DNA from 2 places in the Ralstonia chuxiongensis genome. Region 2 is predicted to be linked to the other one. Evidence: riboswitches for the same ligand, from Rfam matches in the RefSeq annotation. Region 2 holds a riboswitch; the other holds the start of a gene.
What was found. A riboswitch is a leader RNA that binds a small molecule or an ion and turns the genes downstream of it on or off. The one in region 2 is predicted to bind glycine.
Positions count from the first base shown of each region.

Region 1: another riboswitch for glycine. It lies ahead of NKG59_RS01115 (D-amino acid dehydrogenase); the one in region 2 lies ahead of gcvT (glycine cleavage system aminomethyltransferase GcvT).

Region 1 covers NZ_JAMYWC010000001.1:262,491-265,878, reverse strand. The annotation lists gene NKG59_RS01120 (porin) at 1-46, shown strand, start outside; gene NKG59_RS01115 (D-amino acid dehydrogenase) at 114-1,367, opposite strand; glycine riboswitch at 1,513-1,618, opposite strand; gene eutC (ethanolamine ammonia-lyase subunit EutC) at 1,683-2,474, opposite strand; gene NKG59_RS01105 (ethanolamine ammonia-lyase subunit EutB) at 2,495-3,388, opposite strand, start outside.
Region 2 covers NZ_JAMYWC010000002.1:40,401-43,788, reverse strand. The annotation lists gene gcvH (glycine cleavage system protein GcvH) at 1-233, opposite strand, end outside; gene gcvT (glycine cleavage system aminomethyltransferase GcvT) at 281-1,408, opposite strand; glycine riboswitch at 1,538-1,665, opposite strand; glycine riboswitch at 1,678-1,775, opposite strand; gene NKG59_RS04820 (hypothetical protein) at 2,177-2,503, opposite strand; gene NKG59_RS04815 (UvrD-helicase domain-containing protein) at 2,778-3,388, shown strand, end outside.

The DNA of each region.
Region 1 (3,388 bases), on a different contig from region 2:
CAACTCGCGCCTGGGCGTCATGCTGGGCGTGCGGCACAAGTTCTGATCGCTCCGATCGCTCTCGCAATGAAAAAGCCCGCCAGAGTCTCGGCGGGCTTTTTCTTTTGCTGCGATCAATGCAATGGGCAGTCGCGCGCGATCACGTCGCCCACCATTGCGGCGGTGGCGCCGGATAGCGTCCAACCCAGATGCCCGTGGCCCGTGTTGTAGAACACGCGCCCATGCCGCCCACGGCCGACGCGCGGCATCATGTCCGGCATCATCGGGCGCAAGCCCGCCCACGGCACCACGCGCGACGTGCCAATCGCAAAGTTGCGGCGCGTCCAGGCCACCAGGGGCTCGATGCGGTCCGCGCGGATATCGCGGTTGTAACCGTTGAACTCCGCCGTGCCCGCCACGCGGAAGCGGCCAGCGCCGAGGCGGCTGGTCACGATCTTCGCGCTCTCATCGAGCAGGCTGACCCACGGCGCGCCTTGCACGCTGGCTTCGTCGTCCAGGTGCACCGTGATCGAATATCCCTTGACCGGATACACGTTGATGCGATCGCCCACCATTTGCGCGATATGCCGGCTGCCCACGCCCGCGCACACGACCATCGCGTCGGCGGCAATGTCCTGCACGACATTCGCCTCGCTGGTGGAAAGGCGGTCATCCAGCGTGGTTTGCAGCAAGAGACGAACGCCGCCTTCACTGGTTTGCACATCGCGCACATCCACGCCTTGCACAAAGCGCACACCGCGCTTTTCGCACGCCTGCGCGAGACCGCGCGTGAACTTGTGGATGTCGCCGGTGGCGTCGGATTCTGTGAAATAACCGCCGTAGTAGTTGCCCCGCAGTGTGGGCTCGATGGCTGCAATGTCTTCGGGGCTCACGGCGTGGCGCTCAAGCCCGCCGGCGACGAGCAGGGCGTTGGCCTTGCCTGCGGCCGTAAAGCTCGCCTTGTCGTGATAGACGTGCAGAATGCCGCGCTTCTGCAGATCGAAATCGATTTGTTCCCGTTCGGCCATCGCAAACAGATGCTTGCGTGCCTCGATGGCCATGCGCGTGGTTTCGATGGTGTTGCGGCGGTAGTGCGCGATGCTAGCGACGAACTCGCCGATCCACGAGTATTTGTGCCAGGACGGCTTGGGATTGAGCAGGAGCGGGGCGTCGTTGCGCAGCATCCATTTGATGCCCTTGAGCAGCGTGCCGGTGCTGTTCCAGACTTCAGCGTTGCTGGCGGAAAGCTGCCCGCCGTTGGCGAACGAGGTTTCCATGGCCGGATACAAGTGGCGGTCGAGCACCGTGACCCGATAGCCGAGTTGCGAGAGCGTGTAAGCAGTGGTGACGCCGGATATGCCGGCGCCGACGATGACGATGTGCGTCATGGCGGTCCCTATGGAGTGATGTCATGACCGGACGATCCGGTCGGCTCACCCCATCTGTCTCGGGACCTGAGAGCTTGGGCGTCAGCAGCGCTGGCGCCATCCCCTTCGGTGGGCGCACGCGTGCACGCCTCTCTCCAGATTCGCAGTCGACGCCACAGTCCTTTTGCCTGAGAGTTTCCGGGGTGGTTGCTCCATCGGCGCCGGGCGTTGCGCGTGTGCGCGTTAAGCCCGGTCTCTCCTGCGGCGTGTTGCAGCTGTCGTTGGTGCGTCAGCCGCGCCTGCGTGCTGCCGGTGTGGGCAGCGGGAGGGAGTGTGTCACGGGTCGTGGCGTTCGGCAAGTCGGGATGTACCGGAGGCGATGGATGGCGTGTCGTCCTTCAGGTCCACGCCGCTGCGACCGAGCGCCAGCGCGCCTTTGAGCAGGAACACCAGCCGGGTCGCTGCCTGGTCATAAGTCAGCCCTGCCGGGCGCACATTCGAGATGCAGTTGCGCTGCGCATCGGAGCAACCGACGCGCGGCGCGTAGGTCAGGTAAATGCCCAGGCTGTCAGGCGAACTCAACCCCGGCCGTTCACCGATCAGCATCACCACCTGCCGCGCACCAAGCAACGCACCGATCTCATCCCCCAACGCCACGCGAGACTGCCCGGCGATGACAACAGGGCCGATGGACCAGTCGCGCGGCAGACGATCGCGCACGCAGCACAGGAGTGGCACGCTGTGGCTTTGCACCGCCAATGCGGAAAGCCCGTCAGCAATCACAAAGACAACGTCGAAGGGCTGCGCTGGCCGCAACGGGCCGAGTTTTACTCGGCTGGCATCGTCAAGCCGGCGGCCGAGATCTGGACGGCGCAGATACTGGGCGCGGTCAGCTGCCGCGCTGTGCACGGTCAATGCCGTGAGGCCCGCCTGCCCAAGCGCGGCCGACAACGCCGTGCTATCGAGCGGCAAGTGCACGGCATCGCGCGCTTGGGCATGTGCCACGCCAAACGCGAGCACGGCGTCGGTCGTCTGGCTGTTGCCGGCGCGGCCCAACGCAATACGTGCGTCGGTAAAGGCACGCAAGTGTGTCCACGGATTCGGCTGAACGAGCGTGTGTTTCGGCATGTGCGGATATCCAACGGGGTTCACAGCGCGTGGGCCAACTGCAGCAGCGGCTGCCGCGCCGTGGCGTCTTGCAGGCGCCCAGCGGCGTCGACAATACCCATGCTTTGCAGCCACGCCTCAAACTCCGGCGCCGGCCGCAGGCCCAGCGTGTCGCGCAGATAGAGTGCGTCATGAAACGAGGTGCTCTGGTAATTGAGCATGATGTCGTCGGCGCCCGGCACGCCCATGATGAAGTGGATGCCGGCCACGCCAAACAGCGTGAGCAGCGTATCCATGTCGTCCTGATCGGCTTCAGCGTGGTTGGTGTAGCAGACGTCGCAGCCCATGGGCAGGCCCATCAGCTTGCCGCAGAAGTGGTCTTCCAGCCCCGCGCGGATGATCTGCTTGCCGTCGTAGAGATACTCCGGACCGATAAAACCGACCACCGTGTTGACCAGCAACGGCGAGAACGCCCGCGCCACCGCATAGGCACGCGCCTCCATGGTTTGCTGATCGACGCCGTGATGCGCATTGGCCGACAACGCGCTGCCCTGGCCGGTCTCGAAATACATCACGTTATTGCCGACCGCACCGCGCGCCAGGCCCTGCGCCGCGTCATGCGCCTCGGCCAGCAAGGCAAGACTAATGCCGAATCCCGCGTTGGCCTGTTCGCTGCCCGCCACCGATTGAAACACCAGGTCAACCGGCGCGCCCTGGTCAATGGCGCGCAGTGTGTTTGTCACGTGGGTCAGCACGCACGACTGCGTGGGAATGGCGTAGCGATTGCGCAGTTCATCGACCAATTGCAGCAGCGATACGATCGCACCGAGATTGTCGCCCGCAGGGTTGATGCCGATGGTCGCATCGCCGCAGCCATAGAGCAGGCCATCGATGATCGACGCGGCAATACCTTTGGGGTCGTCCGTCGGGTGATT
Region 2 (3,388 bases):
ATCTCGCCCGAGACGGGGGCGTAGATGTCGGAGGCGGCCTTGACCGATTCGACCACGGCAATCGCCTCGTCCTTGGCGACTGCGCGACCAGCGTCCGGCAGCTCCAGGAAGACGATGTCGCCCAGCGCGTCCTGCGCGTAATCGGTGATGCCGATGGTCAGCGTGCCGTCGGCTTCAACGCGGATCCACTCGTCGTGTTCGGTGTACTTCAGATCGGCGGGAACGTTGCTCATGAAAGGTTTCTCCGGAAGATTGGTATTGGGGGATGCAGATTCGGTGTTCAGCTGACCAGCGCCTTGCCATTGCGCACGAACGGCAGTTTAACCACAGTCGCGGTCAACTTGCGGTCGCGAATTTCGACCTGTACGTCGGTGCCGATGGCCACGTCCTTGGGCAGGCGCGCCAGTGCAATCGAGAGCGACAGGCTCGGGCTGAACGTGCCGCTGGTGATCTCGCCGTCACCGGCGGTGGTGATGACCTTCTGGTGGGCGCGCAGCACGCCGCCCTTGTCGCGCAGGATCAGGCCGACGAACTGTTCGCGCTGGCCGCCGGCTTGCAGCGCGGCCTTGCCGGTGAAGTCGCGTTCGCTTTGCAGATCGACCGTCCAGGCGAGGCCGGCGTCGAGCGGCGAGACGTGCTCGTCCATGTCCTGGCCGTAGAGGTTCATGCCCGCTTCCAGGCGCAGCGTGTCGCGCGCGCCGAGGCCGGCCGGGCGTACGCCTGCTTGCAGCAGGCGCTCCCACACACCGGCGATCTGCGCGGCCGGCACGACCAGTTCGAAACCGTCTTCGCCGGTGTAGCCGGTGCGGGCCACCATGATCTCGCCCACGTTTTCCACGGTGACGAAGCCGGCGTTGAACGGCTTGAGCGCGTCCCCCACCGCCTGCGTGCCGGGTAGCGCGGCGTACGTCTTGGCGCGCGCATTCGGGCCTTGCACGGCCAGGATGCCCAGCGGCTCGGCGCCAGCGTTGTTGTCGGAGCGGCGCGGCGTGATCGTCACGTCGGTGCCGGCGGCGGCGTTCTGCGCGACGATCCACTCCAGGTCCGTCGGCGCGGTACCGGCGTTGACCACCAGGCGGAACCAGTCTTCGCGGAAGAAGTAGACGATCAGGTCGTCGATCACGCCGCCCTTGGGGTTGAGCATGCAACTGTAGAGCGCCTTGCCGGGCGTTTGCAGCTTGTCGACGTTGTTGGCGAGCAGCCCACGCAGGAAGTCGCGCACGCGTGCGCCCGTGAGGTCGACCACGCACATGTGCGAGACATCAAAAATACCGGCGTCTTGGCGCACGGCGTGGTGCTCTTCGATCTGGGAGCCGTAGTTGACGGGCATGTCCCAGCCGCCAAAGTCGACCATGCGGGCCCCCAGCGAGCGGTGGATGGCATTGAGCGGCGTGTGTTGGAGCGTCATGGAATCTCTCGGCTGAGCGCGCCGCCGTGGCTTGGGCGCGGCGCATGGATCGGGAACCAGAAAAGCAAAAAGGCCACCTGCACAGCCTGATCCCTCATGGTGACGCCATGAAGATCAACAAGCTGCGCAGATGGCCCCTCTGTCCTTGGTACCTGAGAGATTGCGAAGCGGGGCGCATAGCGGTGCGCGCCGTTCGTGAGCCCCTTCGGTGGGCGCCCGCAGTGATCGTGCGGCGCCAGCTCTCCAGAGTGCGGTCGGACGCATGTCCGCCGATCCGCCCGGTCCTGGATGCCTGAGAGTTTTCGGGTGCTACCCCTTCGGCGGCGCCTTGCCGTGTACGGCGGGCACGCTCTCCCGGATGGATGGGCGGAATTTACGGAAGGGGGATGGGATTGTCAATTGGGGTGGACTTGGCGGCTTTTGAAAGGAGGGCTGGTTTTTATGCTTTCGGTGCATCCCTGGTTTCATCCCCTGCCGGGGCTGACTCACTTTCTTTGTCTTGCCAAAGAAAGTAAGCAAAGAAAGGCGCGCCCGAGATGGCGAAAGATTCCTTGAATTTATGTCGCAGGGAGGGAGGAGAGGCAAACTCGCTTCGCTCAAACAGCCTCCCCTCTTTTTCCTCCCTGCAACAGAAATTCAAGGCGCCATCTAGGGCAGGTACGTCAAAGGCCAAAGACAACGGCCACACCCTCGGGAGCTGGCGAGGTCGCCAAGCTCCAAGCGTGTGGCCGGAGTGCGGGTGTTGGTTGGTCTTGCTTTGGCTTTGACTTACTTGCCGATCTGGCGGCTGACCTGGTTTTCCTGCTGGTTCAGCGTGCGCTGCTCCTGCTTGGTGATGGCGCCGCCATTTTGAGCCGCCATGTCGCGCTCTTCCTGGCGAATCTGGTGGTCTTCCCGGTGCATCTGGCGCGCCTGGCCCTTGGTGATCTCGCCTTCCTTCACTTCGTTGTGGATGCGCTTGTTCTGGTTGGCCAGGCGGTGGTTGACCTCGGCACGGCGCGGGTGGTCTTTTTGCCACTGCGTTTGGGCGAAGGCGCCGGTGGTGGCGGACAGGGCGACGGCGGTAACGGCCAGGGCTTTGACGATGCGGTGCATGGTGGGTTCTCCGGTGGGCGGCCGACCGATTCAGCCGCTGTCCCGTCCATAACGGGGTGCCGCGCATGACCGCTTACGTGGTTCGTGTAACCACGCGTAAGCGGTGTAACGCCCGTGCGAAAAGCGGGGGGCGCAAACGCATGCGGTGCAGCTTCGCGCACCTCCGTCAGGCCCGACGCAGGTGGCCTTGCGCAGGCTCAATCGATGCAAAGGCGCCGTGCTACCATCGCCCTCCGCTGTATGTTCCCGCCTGCTTTTTCTTCTGCCTCTTCCCATGTCTTCCGGTCTCGCCCACGGGCTCAATGCTGCCCAATCCGAAGGTGTGCATTACCTCGATGGCCCGTGCCTGGTGCTGGCCGGGGCGGGCTCAGGCAAGACGCGCGTGATCACGCAGAAGATCGCGCACCTGATCCTGAACAAGGGGTTTGAGCCGCGTCACATCGCTGCCGTTACGTTCACCAACAAGGCCGCCAAGGAAATGCAGGAGCGCGTGGCCAAGCTGATGGACGGCAAGACACGCGAAGACGGCAAGCGCATTCCCATCAAGCAGTTGACGGTGTGTACCTTCCACTCGCTCGGTGTGCAGATTCTGCGCGCCGAGGCCGAGCATGTGGGCCTGAAGCCGCGCTTCTCGATCATGGATTCGGACGATTGCTTCGGGATGATCCAGGAGCAGCTGGCCACCACCGACAAGCAACTGATCCGCCGCGTGCAGAGCACGATCTCGCTGTGGAAGAACGGTCTCGTCGACCCGGACACCGCGATTGCCGAAGCGCTCGCCAACAACAACGTCGATGACCACCAGGCGGCGCTCGTCTACCGCAATTACGTTGCGACGCTGCACGCGTATCAGGCGGTGGATTTTGACGATCTGATCCGTATTCC